DNA from 3 places in the Streptococcus sp. Marseille-Q6504 genome. Region 3 is predicted to be linked to each of the others. Evidence: predicted binding sites of a transcription regulator. Region 3 holds the regulator's gene; each other region holds the start of a gene.
The links. Region 3 encodes NrdR, which represses ribonucleotide reductase genes. Its sites were predicted from a motif close to ACACNATATATNGTGT; they were not measured.
Positions count from the first base shown of each region.

Region 1 (4,586 bases), on a different contig from region 3:
ACACAAGTTACTCATGATAATCTTACCATCGACAGGATTTGCACGGTTAGCAGTATCGATATTGACTACATAAGGATAGCCAGATTCTTGTTGCAATTTAGAAATTTCTGTTTCCAAATCACGGGCCTTAATTTTTGTCTTACGGATGTTTGGATTTGCTACCAACTCATCGTATTTTTCTGTGATATCGATATAGTTGAAAGGTACGCCATACTCTTTTTCTACAGAGTATGGGCTGAAAAGGTACATTTCCTCATTCTTACGTGCTAATTCGTAGAATTTATCTGGTACCACAACACCAAGTGAAAGAGTCTTGACACGAACTTTTTCATCAGCATTTTCTTTCTTAGTAGAAAGGAAAGCAATAATGTCTGGGTGGAAGACGTTAAGGTAAACAACCCCAGCCCCTTGACGTTGACCCAGTTGGTTAGAGTAAGAGAAGCTGTCTTCGAAAAGCTTCATAACTGGTACGACACCAGAAGCAGCACCTTCATACCCTTTGATAGGTGCTCCAGCTTCACGAAGGTTGCTGAGGGAAATTCCGACACCACCACCGATACGTGAAAGTTGAAGAGCTGAGTTGATAGAACGTCCAATAGAGTTCATATCATCAGTTACCTGAATCAAGAAACAGGATACCAATTCACCACGACGTGCACGGCCCGCATTCAAGAAAGAAGGTGTAGCAGGCTGGTAACGCTGGTGGATGATTTCATTGGCAATATCAATTGCGATAGCTTCGTCACCATCAGCAAAGTAAAGAGCGTTAAAGAAGACACGGTCTTCCATGCTCTCAAGATAGTACTCTCCGTCATTAGTTTTCAAGGCATATTGATTGTAAAACTTGTATGCTGCCATGAAAGACTTGAATTGGAAGTTTTGATCCTTAATAAATTGGTAAAGCTCTTCTAAGAATTCTGGACGATATTTCTTGATAAACGCTGTTTCGATATAGTCTTGTTTAATAAGGTAATCGATTTTATCAGTGATAGAATCAAAAACCATAGAATTTGGCACAACATTTTCTTTAAAGAAAGCGTCCAAGGCTTCTTTATCTTTGTGGAGCATGATTTGTCCATTAACAGGACGGTTGATTTCATTATTTAGACGGAAGTAAGTTACGTCCTCAAGTTGTTTTAATCCCATAAAATTTCCTTTAATTCATTACAAAAGAAAGGCTTCTAAGATTGACATAGAAGCTTTTAATCCTGATACTTAAGCAAGTTCTTTAAGTTTTGCTGGTTGGAAACCAGAGAAAACTTCAGTTGGTGTTTGAATGATAGGAGCAGCATTGAAGCCTAGCTCTTTAACTTGTTCAATAAATTCAGGTTGTTCATCAAGATTGATTTCGCGATATGCGATTTTGTTACTATCTAAGAATCGTTTGGTCATTTTACATTGAACACAATTGTTTTTAGAATAAACGGTTACCATTCTGTAACTCCTCTTTCAAAATTTAATTACTTCTTAAGTATATCAGAAAAAAAATCTTTGTCAACGAAGAAGAACTAAATATTGTAGATTTTTTTTAGATGAGAGTTATCTGAACACAATATATAGTGATTGCAAAAAATAAAACCCATAAATAACAGCGTTTTCTAAATGTTAAAATTATAAAAAACTACATGATGTATTTTGATACATAAAATAGAAGATTTTCAGCAAGTTATCTGAAAGGAAAAAGAAGAAATCCCATAAAATACTTGAAAAAAATCCTAGAAGGTGATATAATACCAAATTGTAAGGGTTATCAGATATAACTCAAAAAGAAAACATTTAAAGGAGAGTCAAATTATGGCTTCTAAAGATTTCCACGTAGTGGCAGAAACAGGTATTCACGCACGTCCAGCAACATTGTTGGTACAAACTGCTAGCAAATTTGCTTCAGATATTACTCTTGAGTACAAAGGTAAATCAGTTAACCTTAAATCTATCATGGGTGTTATGAGCCTTGGTGTTGGTCAAGGTGCTGACGTTACAATCACTGCTGAAGGTGCAGACGCTGATGACGCTATCGCTGCTATCTCAGAAACAATGGAAAAAGAAGGATTGGCATAAGGATATGACAGAAATGCTTAAAGGAATCGCAGCATCTGATGGTGTTGCAGTTGCTAAAGCATATCTACTCGTTCAACCGGATTTATCATTCGAGACTATTACAGTCGAAGATACAAATGCAGAAGAGGCTCGTTTGGATGTTGCTCTTGAAGCTTCTCAAAACGAGCTTTCTCTTATCCGCGAGAAGGCTGTAGGTACGCTTGGTGAAGAAGCGGCGCAAGTATTTGACGCTCATTTGATGGTTCTTGCTGACCCTGAATTGATCGGTCAGATTAAAGAAACAATTCGTGCTAAGAAAGTAAATGCAGAAGCAGGTCTGAAAGAAGTTACAGACATGTTTATCACAATCTTTGAAGGCATGGAAGACAACCCATACATGCAGGAACGTGCAGCGGATATTCGCGACGTTACCAAACGTGTTTTGGCAAATCTTCTTGGCAAGAAACTGCCAAACCCAGCTTCAATCAATGAAGAAGTGATTGTGATTGCACATGACTTGACTCCGTCTGATACTGCTCAATTGGACAAAAACTTTGTAAAAGCTTTTGTAACAAACATTGGTGGACGTACAAGTCACTCAGCTATCATGGCTCGTACACTTGAAATTGCAGCTGTCTTGGGTACAAACAATATCACTGAACTTGTAAAAGATGGTGACATTTTGGCTGTTTCAGGTATTTCAGGTGAAGTGGTTATCAACCCAACTGAAGAACAAATTGCAGAATTCAAAGCAGCTGGTGAAGCTTACGCTAAACAAAAAGCTGAATGGGCTCTTTTGAAAGATGCTAAAACTGTTACTGCAGATGGTAAACACTTTGAGTTGGCAGCAAATATCGGTACACCTAAAGACGTTGAAGGTGTGAACGAAAATGGTGCTGAAGCTGTTGGTCTCTACCGTACAGAATTCTTGTACATGGATTCTCAAGACTTCCCAACTGAAGACGACCAATACGAAGCATACAAAGCAGTTCTTGAAGGTATGAACGGTAAACCTGTTGTTGTTCGTACAATGGATATCGGTGGGGATAAAGAACTTCCTTACTTCGATCTTCCTAAAGAAATGAACCCATTCTTGGGCTACCGTGCTTTACGTATCTCAATCTCTGAAACTGGTAACCAAATGTTCCGTACACAATTGCGTGCTTTGCTTCGTGCATCTGTTCACGGCAAATTACGTATCATGTTCCCAATGGTTGCTTTGTTGAAAGAGTTCCGTACTGCTAAAGCTATTCTTGAAGAAGAAAAAGCAAAATTGGTTGCTGAAGGTGTTTCTGTTGCGAATGATATCCAAGTTGGTATCATGATTGAAATTCCTGCTGCAGCTATGCTTGCTGACCAATTTGCTAAAGAAGTTGATTTCTTCTCAATCGGTACAAACGACTTGATCCAATACACAATGGCTGCTGACCGTATGAACGAACAAGTTTCATACCTTTACCAACCATATAACCCATCGATCCTTCGTTTGATTAACAACGTAATCAAAGCAGCTCACGCTGAAGGTAAATGGGCTGGTATGTGTGGTGAAATGGCTGGTGACCAAACTGCTGTTCCACTTCTTGTCGGAATGGGCTTAGATGAGTTCTCTATGTCAGCTACATCTGTTCTTCGCACACGTAGCTTGATGAAGAAACTTGACACAGCTAAGATGCAAGAATACGCTAACCGTGCTCTTACTGAATGTTCAACAATGGAAGAAGTTCTTGAACTTTCAAAAGAATACGTTAACTTTGATTAAAAACATTAAAACCTTGTAGGACAAAACTACAAGGTTTTTTTATTCTAATTTAAAAAGTCCACCTGTAAAATTTTCTAAAAATATGGTAAAATAGACAAAGGAAAAATACGGAGGCAACTATGCAAAACAGACCAATCATTATCGGAGTAACAGGGGGATCTGGTGGAGGAAAAACCAGTGTTTCTAAAGCAATCTTATCCCATTTCCCAAATGAAAAAATTGCCATGATTGAGCATGATTCCTACTATAAAGATCAATCTCATTTAACCTTTGAAGAACGTATTAAGACTAATTATGACCATCCTTTTGCTTTTGATACTGACTTGATGATTGCGCAAATTAAGGAATTGTTGGCAGGACGTCCTGTTGATATTCCTACCTATGATTATGCTGCCCATACAAGAAGTTCGAAAACCTATCGCCAAGAACCTCAAGATGTATTTATCGTAGAAGGAATTTTGGTTTTAGAAGACAAACGCCTTCGTGATTTGATGGATATCAAGATTTTTGTGGACACTGATGATGATGTTCGTATCATCCGTCGTATTAAACGCGATATGGAAGAACGTGGTCGTAGTTTGGATAGCGTCATTGATCAGTATCTTGGTGTCGTAAAACCTATGTATCATCAATTTATCGAGCCAACAAAGCGTTATGCAGATATCGTTATTCCAGAAGGAGTGACAAATACAGTAGCAATTGATTTACTGACAACAAAGATTGAAAAGATTTTAGAAGAGGCTCGTTTAGCCCAGTAATAAATAAAAAACTGTATCTCTTGATACAGTTT
Region 1 is NZ_CBCOON010000004.1:20,651-25,236, forward strand. It holds gene nrdE (class 1b ribonucleoside-diphosphate reductase subunit alpha) at 1-1,146, opposite strand, end outside; gene nrdH (glutaredoxin-like protein NrdH) at 1,216-1,434, opposite strand; gene ACWPUA_RS05200 (phosphocarrier protein HPr) at 1,795-2,058, shown strand; gene ptsP (phosphoenolpyruvate--protein phosphotransferase) at 2,063-3,796, shown strand; gene udk (uridine kinase) at 3,916-4,554, shown strand.
Region 1: nrdH (glutaredoxin-like protein NrdH) is a predicted target of NrdR. The motif match lies at 1,548-1,563, and genes of this name have one in related genera.

Region 2 (4,586 bases), on a different contig from region 3:
GATTCAAAAATCCTAGAGCACTACCTACATCATCAAATGATACAAATTGAATAGATGGAACACGATTTTCAGGCAAATTTATTCCCATTTCTTTTTGCATATTTGTCTCCAACCACTCTTCATAAACAAAATTCTCAGCATTCCAAAATCCGCCATCGTGGGCTGATTGGCTCTTTTCAAACTCTGCCATCATCTCTAAAACTGTTTCTTTATCTGCCAATCTTGGTCTGCGTAATTCCATATTCTCCTCCCCGCTATAAGAAAAGCGAGAGGTAACTCTCACTTTTTCTTATTTTTGTTTAAAAACTGTTCTCTAAGGCTAGCCACTCGGTCTTTTTTGCTACTTCCACCCTTTGAATGTTTTTCGTGGAACCGTTGAACCAAGGCTTTGCCTTTATCATCTAATTGATATTTTCCCATGCTATTTCTTTCTAATTTCTTACTTCATGTCCTGCCGTTTTAATAGTAGAACCGTTCATATGTTTGACACGCGCAGCAATTTCCTTGTGGCGTCCATTAACCATCGGACGTGCTTGTGGATTCCCAAGATAACCACAAGTTCGTTTAACTACGTCTACTGTTTTAGGATCATTATTTCCACAGTTAGGACAAGCAAATCCTCTCTCTGTCGGTTCAAAATCTCCTTCAAAATCACACTTGTAGCAACGGTCAATCGGAGTATTGGTTCCGAGATAACCTACGCGGTCATAAGCATAATCCCAAACAGCTTCCAAAGCCTTTGGATTTTGTTGGAGAACTGGGTACTCGCAGTAGTGGATAAAGCCACCAGATGCACCCGCTTCTGGGTAGACTTTCTCAAAGTCCAATTTTTCAAAAGGTGTTGGATTTTTGCGGACATCATAATGGAAGGAATTTGTGTAGTATTCTTTATCAGTAATGTCTGGAATAGAGCCGAATTTCTCCGTATCCAAGCGACAGAAACGGTCTGTCAAACTTTCAGACGGCGTTGAATAGATAGAGAAATGGTAACCATATTGGTCAGACCATTCTTCTACTCGACGTTTCATATCGCGAATAATATCAAGGGTGAACTCTTTGGCTTCTGGATTATTTTCCCAATGATTACCAAAGAAGACTGTCGCTACCTCGTACAAGCCAATATAGCCCAGAGAAATAGTTGCACGACGATTCTTAAAGAGTTGATCAACACTTTCTTCTTTTCCAAGACGACGTCCGAAGGCTCCATATTGATAAAGAATTGGAGCATTAGCTGGAGTGGCTTCCTTGGTTCTTTCCACACGGTAAACCAAGGCATCTTCCGCGATGTTCATGCGCTCGTTGAAGATTTCCCAGAACTTGTTCATGTCTCCTTCAGACTCAAGAGCGATACGAGGAAGATTGACTGTCACGACCCCTAGGTTCATACGGCCCGAATTGACTTCTACTCCATTTTCATCCTTCCATCCTTGAAGGAATGAACGGCATCCCATCGGAACTTTGAAAGAGCCAGTCAACTCGACAATCTTATCGTAAGACAAGACATCCGGGTACATGCGCTTAGTTGCACACTCAAGAGCCAACTGCTTGATGTCGTAGTTAGGTGAACCTTCCTCCAAGTTAAGTCCTCTTTTAAGAGTAAAGATGAGTTTAGGGAAGATGGCTGTACGGTGTTCTGAACCAAGCCCCTTGATACGAATGTTCAGGATTGCCTTTTGAATTTCACGTTCAAAACGACTGGTTCCTAAACCGAAACCAAGAGAGGTAAATGGCGTTTGCCCATTTGATGTAAAGAGGGTATTAATCTCGTACTCTAGAGATTGCATGGCATCGTAGATGTCTTTTTGGGTTTTCTTCCAGGCATATTCTTGGCGCTTGTCAGGCAGAACCCATTCCTCCGCATCCTTGAGGTGCTTTTGGTAATTTTTCTCTGCATAAGGAGCTAATACTTCATCGATACGGTCTGCTGAACAGCCTCCATACTGACTTGATGCAACGTTGGCGATGATTTGTGAAATCTGTGCTGTCGCAGTTTGGATAGACTTGGGACTCTCTACCTCAGCATTTCCAATCTTAAAACCATTTTCCAGCATGCCCTTGAAATCAATCAAACAGCAGTTGGTCATAGGGGTATAGGGACTGTAGTCCAAATCATGATAGTGGATATCCCCTTTTTGATGGGCATTAGCCACATGTTTAGGAAGCATTTGAAGTCCGATGGATTTCCCAACAATCCCTGCCGTCAAATCACGCTGGGTATTAAAAACATCACTATCCTTATTGGCATTCTCATTGACAACCGCCTGATCTTTATTGAGAAGTTTATGAATACTAAAGTTGATGTCTGTCGCTTTTGAGCGCTCAAAATCCCTTTGAGTCCGATAGGTGATATATTCCTCGGCCAAGGCGTATTCTTTAGCTTCCAACAATTCGTGCTCTACGATATTTTGGATTTCATAGATTTTTACACCTTGTGGGAAACGGCTATGAATTTCTTCAACGATACGTTCAACTAGGGTACTAAGTCGCTTTTCGACTAAAGGGGTTACATCCATAACTTTTTCAGCAGCCTTATGAAGCGCTTTGTCAATCTTGTCTACATCAAAAATTACACGTCTGCCGTCACGTTTTTCGACGAATAAAGTCGGATCAGGGACAGCCTTCTCTTCCAATACAATCATATCCAAACCCTTTTCTTAAATATAATATTGATTCTAAAAAGTATTATATCACTAAAAAAATAAAAATCAATATCTTGTGTTAAAAAATAAAATTTTTTTAAAATTACACAAGATATTGATAGTTTTTATTTTAATTTATAGATTTTAAAATCTTTGAATTCACTTTGAACCGCTTGATAATTTTCAGCTAAAAGCTGCTCAACTTCTGTCCATAGACTTGTTTTTGTATTCACTACAATCATCTTTGGTTGATTATCTCTCAGATCATTAACAAGTTTGGTACGATTTTCACCAAGTCCTGTATGCAACCTAGGCGATAGCAACTGACTCGCAGCTAAACGTTCACTAGCCTTATAACTACTTGTCAGATTGTCCCAAACATAGATACGATCTGTAGCTTGCGTTTCCCCTTTGACCTTAGTTTCGATGGCTGTACGTTCTTGATATAGTTCTGCATGAAGTAAATATCGTGATACTACAGGTGCTAAGAATAGGTAAGCAAGAGCTAAAATTGGTAGATAGGCATTTCCTTTTACAAAAGCTCCCCATACCGAAGTTTCTTCTCTAGATCGTCTACGGCGATTCGCTCCTTCTGGCTTCTCTGTAGGAATTCGTGTCAGCAAAAGAAGCGATAAGAAAGGAAGGAACTCAATCATACGACTACCATGGATAAGATCTGTAGAAAAAATCTCTAAAATTAATACCAAAATGACAGCTATTGAAGCAGAGATTGATAAGACTGACTGTTTCAATGGTTTAGATTGGAAGAGACCTGTAAATGCTAGCGTCAATGCTCCAAGAGCAATTGCTAACAATCCATAAAAGAGGATATTGTCGAGTAATCCCGAGTTAGACGTAAAGTTTAAACTATCTAATGGATAAAGGATTTGACTAATGGCATTTCCGAAACTGCCTTTATAAGCTGTGTAGTATCCAATTGGATAAAAGAAGATTGAAAAACCAAGGCCCGCTGCAAAAAATTGATAGAGACCATGATTCAACTTATTGCGACCGACATTAAAAGCTGTTAGAGCAAAAAACAAAACAAATCCATACAAAGCTGTGACCAAGGGTGCAAAGAAAAATGCTAGGGCCAAGCTAGCTCCAATCCGGATAAATCCTTTGTCATGGCTTGGTTCTGCCAAATAAGCTGTTACTAAACTTAAGGCATAGAACAAGAATGGGAGAGCTAGAATAGTTGCATATCCCCCACCAAAACTAAGAGCACTAGCCAGGACATAAAAGACCGTTAACACTTGTTGCGATTGCTTGTTTTGTTCCGTCAGATTGTAAGCTGAACGGAAAAGAAAGAATCCCGTACCTACTAAAGCCAACCAATTAAAGACGGCAAATAAAATACTGCCCTTGGTTAAATACTGTAAAAAGTAATAGAGGAGACCACTAGTTCCAAAATAATCTGTGTAGACATCTCCGCTCTGATGCATAGCCCATCCAATATAAAAATCCTGAGACTGCTCCGGACTTATTAACCCTAAGAAGAAGGGTAAAATTACGGACACAAGGACCACTAGAGTACTCAAAAAGAGGATATTCAAAAATGGTAAGCGGGCAGGCTGACGAGTTTCAACCTCGAGTTGCTCCTCATTTTCTACTGGAGCATCCTGACTTCCCATCCAAGTTGGAGTTGGTTCGTCTTCTAATCTGCCATATACGTTCATTCGCTCTCTCCTATATTTTAATTTGTTCTAGTATATCAAAAAGTCTAGTTCTTGTCAGCCTTTGGTGGACGTTCGCTCAACTTTTCAGACAAGGTAACAAAGCGTTCAATCTCATAAAAACGATGATATGAAACTCTTTTATAGCGGTCTAAAAAATTTTTTTCTTCTACTGTCAGCATAGTCATTTCTCCTTTTCTCTTAATTCGAAAAATGAAGAAAAAACTAAAAAAAGCTGAATTTTCATTAGAGAATTCAGCTTTTTATTTTT
Region 2 is NZ_CBCOON010000007.1:46,799-51,384, forward strand. It holds gene ACWPUA_RS06945 (GNAT family N-acetyltransferase) at 1-241, opposite strand, end outside; gene ACWPUA_RS06950 (hypothetical protein) at 280-420, opposite strand; gene nrdD (anaerobic ribonucleoside-triphosphate reductase) at 432-2,639, opposite strand; gene ACWPUA_RS06960 (damage-inducible protein CinA) at 2,765-4,318, opposite strand; gene ACWPUA_RS06965 (hypothetical protein) at 4,363-4,497, opposite strand; gene mnmG (tRNA uridine-5-carboxymethylaminomethyl(34) synthesis enzyme MnmG) at 4,585-4,586, opposite strand, start outside.
Region 2: nrdD (anaerobic ribonucleoside-triphosphate reductase) is a predicted target of NrdR. The motif match lies at 2,704-2,719, and genes of this name have one in related genera.

Region 3 (4,586 bases):
AACCAGAGCTAGAAAGAATAACATGACAACACCCTTGTCTTGGTAATAGGTGTTTGATAAGGCACTACCATGAATTCCTATGATGACAGATAGGGATAGTACAGCTGCATAGAGGGCAAAAAACCATTTGTTGACATTTTTAAATTCATAACGAACTAAATTCCAAAACATAAGAATCTCCTTTACCTAAGCTTTGAATTCGTGACGGAAGAGCTGGTCGATAGACTCTCCTGATTCGTAGCGAATATCATCCACATTTCCTTGACGGACGATTTTTCCATCCTTGAGGAAAATAATCTCATCCAAAATTGGCTCGATGTCTGAAATCAAGTGAGTTGAAATCAAGACAGTCGAAGTTGGAGAGTAGCTGTTGATGATGGTGTTCAAGATATAGTCACGAGCTGCAGGGTCGACTCCTCCGATGGGCTCGTCAAGAACATATAAGCGAGCATCACGACTCATGACAAGAATCAATTGGACCTTTTCTTTGTTCCCTTTTGAGAGTTTTTTAAGGCGACTGTTTTCGTCGATACCCAGATCACGAAGTAAGTGTTGAGCGCGATCAAGATTGAAATCCTTGTAGAAGGTTTTGAAGAAGGTAAGAGCTTCTTTGACTTTCATTTGCTCGTTAAGGTAGGTCGTGTCAGGTAGATAAGACACAATGGCTTTTGTTTCGGGACTAGGCTCTGTATTGTTGATAAGAATACGTCCTTCATCAGGTTGGAGCAAGCCATTAATCAACTTAATCAAGGTTGTCTTTCCAGAACCATTTGGGCCAAGGAGACCAACAATCTTACCAGCTGGGATTTCAAAGGAAACATTTTTTAGGGCAGGATTTGGTCCATAGGATTTTGAAACATTTTCAAATTCTAATAAGGTCATAGTCTAAACTCCTTCAATATAATCTCTCAAAACAGTAGGTAGTTCTTCTTTTTCATAGCCAAATTCTACCATGGCTGTGACAAACTGTTGCAGTTGTTCTTCGGATAGTTGTTTGCGGGATTGGAAGATCAAGTCCAAGTCCTCTGTGACAAAGCGGCCAGCAGTCCGCTTGCTGTATACAAAGCCTTCTCTTTCCAGGTCTGATAGGGCGCGTTGGATGGTGTTTGGATTGACACCAGCTTCACTTGCCAATTCTCTAACAGTTGGTAGTTGTTGACTAGGCTCAAGTTTGTGGGAAATAATTTGCAGTTTGATTTTATCCATAATCTGCAAATAAATGGGTTTGTTGTTATCAAATGTCCAGGACATCACGGTCTCCTTTCTATTTTTCTCTTGTGTTAATTAAATAGTACAACTAAACAAAAAACTTGTCAAGCCAAAAGGAGAATTATTTTGGGAATTGCTCAAAAAATGGTATAATGAAAAGAAAACGACAAGGAGGGGAAGGCATGCGTTGTCCAAAATGTGGCGCTACAAAATCAAGTGTTATCGATAGCCGTCAGGCTGAAGAAGGAAATACGATTAGAAGAAGACGTGAGTGTGAAGAATGCCAGCATCGTTTTACGACCTATGAACGTGTAGAAGAAAGAACGCTGGTTGTGGTCAAAAAAGATGGTACACGGGAGCAGTTCTCAAGGGATAAAATCTTTAACGGGATTATTCGTTCGGCTCAAAAACGTCCGGTGTCTAGTGATGAGATTGGCATGGTGGTCAATCGTATCGAACAAAAACTCCTCAGTCGCAATGATAATGAAATTCAAAGTGAAGATATTGGTTCTCTTGTCATGGAAGAATTGGCTGAACTGGATGAAATCACTTACGTTCGTTTCGCCAGCGTCTATCGTAGCTTTAAAGATGTGAGTGAGCTCGAAAATCTTCTCAAACAAATTACGCAATCTTCAAAGAAGAAAAAGGAAAAATAAATGAAGCCTAATGATCGTTTTTCTTTTCTAAAGAATAATCGGGTGTCGCAAGATCCCACAACTTTGGTGCAGTGCTACCTCCCGATTATCGGTCAGGATGCGCTGAGTCTTTACCTTTATACCTTAGCTTTTTGGGATGGTGGACAAAAAGAACACCTGTTTGCAGCTATCCTCAATCATCTCAATTTTGGAATGGACAGGCTGTTAAAGGCTTTTAAAATCTTATCAGCCTTCAATTTAGTTACCCTCTATCAAAAGGGTGACTGCTATGAACTTGCTATTCATCCAACGCTTTCTAGCTCAGATTTCTTGCGTCATACGGTTTATCGTACCTTATTGGAGAAAAAAATCGGTGAGCCAGCAGTTTCTGATTTACGCCAAGAGCAGGCAGGCGGAGAGCCTTTGACTGTTTCTTTGAGTCAAGCCTTTCCAGAGATAGAAGAATTGGCTAGTCATGACGAGATGTCAGTAAAAGCTGATTTTAAAAATGATTTTGATTTGGAGCATTTTCGTCAGCTCATGGCGAGAGATAATCTCCGTTTCCAAGATGAACAGTCAGATGTTTTAGAGTTATTTAAAATTGCTGATGAGAAAAAATGGACCTGGTTTGAAACCTATCAATTGGCTAAGGTGACAGCAGTTTCACAAGTTATTTCTGTCAAGCGTATGCGTGAAAAATTAGCACAAGAGTCTGTTGCATCGGACTTTAGTCCCCAAGAAGCGACCATTATCCGAGAAGCTAAAAGTAAAACGGCCCTGCAATTTTTAGCGGGTATCAAACAAACCCGAAATGCTGGAATTATCCAAGCCGAACGCGATTTGCTAAAACAGATGGCGGATTTGGGACTGCTTGATGAAGTCATCAATGTCGTTATACTCTTGACCTTCAATAAGGTTGATTCGGCCAATCTCAATGAAAAATATGCCATGAAAGTGGCTAATGATTACTCTTATAACAAGATTCGTTCTGCTGAAGAAGCTGTGCTTCGAATCAGAGAGAAGAATCAAAAGGGGCAAGAACAAAAATCAGCGAAGCCAAGCCAAGCCAAAAGCAATGTCCCAAAATGGAGTAATCCAGAATATAAAAATGAAACCAGCAAAGAAACTCGCTTGGAGTTAGAACGTAAGAAAAAAGAAATGTTAGACCGATTAGGAAAAGGAGGAGACTAGATGGAAAGTGTAGGAGATGTGCTTAAAGATCATCCCAGCCGTTTTCAATACCAGGACCTGGTCCAGCAGATTGTAAAAGATCCGGATGTTGCGGCTTTTATCCAGAAGGAATCTCTCAGTCAAGAGGAATTGAATCGTAGTATCTCTAAGTTTAACCAATACATCACCGAGCGAGATAAGTTCCTTCGTGGAGATACCGACTATATCGCGCGTGGCTATAAGCCAATTCTAGTTATGAATCATGGTTACGCAGATGTATCCTATGAGGAAACTCCGGAACTGATTGCGGCTGAGAAAGAAGCAGCTATCAAGAACCGTCTCAAACTGATTAATCTTCCAGCCAGTCTTAAAAAAGCTAGTTTGGCTCAAGTTGATTTGGATGATTTGGGACGTTTGCCAGTTTTTGAAAAGCTCTTTACCTTTGTTGAGCAATATCCAGAAGTCCGTAAAGGTCTCTATCTCTATGGAGACTTTGGAGTTGGAAAGAGCTTTATGGTGGCTGCCCTAGCCCATGATTTGTCAGAAAAACGTGGGGTTTCATCAACTCTTCTTCACTATCCTAGCTTTGTCATTGATGTCAAAAATGCTATCGGTGATGGGAATGTTAAGAATTTGGTGGATGAAATCAAGCAAGCTGAAGTCTTGATTTTGGATGATATTGGTGCAGAGCAATCAACGCCTTGGGTTCGTGATGAAGTCTTGCAAGTCATTCTTCAATATCGTATGCAGGAAGATTTGCCAACCTTCTTTACCTCAAATTTCAATTTTGAAGATTTGGAAAAACATTTTGCTAAAGGCAAGAACGGAAACGATGAAACATGGGAAGCTAGACGCGTTATGGAGCGTATCCGTTATTTAGCAGAAGAAACACGACTAGAAGGAGAGAATCGCCGATGAGTGAAACAATCACCTTAATGAAATCTCATACCTCGGTTCGCAGATTTAAAGAAGAAGCGATCCCTCAAGAGGACTTGAATGAGATTTTATCAGCTGCCCAAATGGCTTCTTCTTGGAAAAATTTCCAATCTTATTCTGTGATTCTAGTCAGAAGTCAAGAAAAGAAAGATGCTCTTTTTGAGCTGGTTCCTCAGGAAGCGATTCGTCAGTCTGCCGCCTTCCTCCTCTTTGTAGGAGATTTAAACCGTGCAGAAAAAGGGGCTCGTCTCCATACCGATACTTTCCAACCTCAAGGGGTGGAAGGACTCCTCATTACTTCAGTAGATGCAGCCTTGGCTGGACAGAATACCTTGCTTGCGGCAGAAAGCCTTGGCTATGGTGGAGTAATCATCGGTTTGGTGCGTTACAAATCTGTTGAAATAGCAGAATTGTTCAAGCTTCCTGATTATACCTACCCAGTTTTTGGGATTGCACTCGGTGTGCCGAACCAAAAACATGATGTAAAACCAAGATTACCACTAGAGAATGTTGTTTTTGAGGAAGAATACCAAGAACAAACAGCTGAGGCTATTGAAGCCTATGACCGTGTGCAGACCGAATATGCAGGAGCTCGTGCGACTACCACTTGGAGTCAACGTCTTGCAGAGCAATTCG
Region 3 is NZ_CBCOON010000008.1:10,835-15,420, forward strand. It holds gene ACWPUA_RS07460 (hypothetical protein) at 1-171, opposite strand, end outside; gene ACWPUA_RS07465 (ABC transporter ATP-binding protein) at 187-882, opposite strand; gene ACWPUA_RS07470 (GntR family transcriptional regulator) at 886-1,251, opposite strand; gene nrdR (transcriptional regulator NrdR) at 1,392-1,865, shown strand; gene ACWPUA_RS07480 (replication initiation and membrane attachment family protein) at 1,866-3,035, shown strand; gene dnaI (primosomal protein DnaI) at 3,036-3,932, shown strand; gene ACWPUA_RS07490 (NADPH-dependent oxidoreductase) at 3,929-4,586, shown strand, end outside.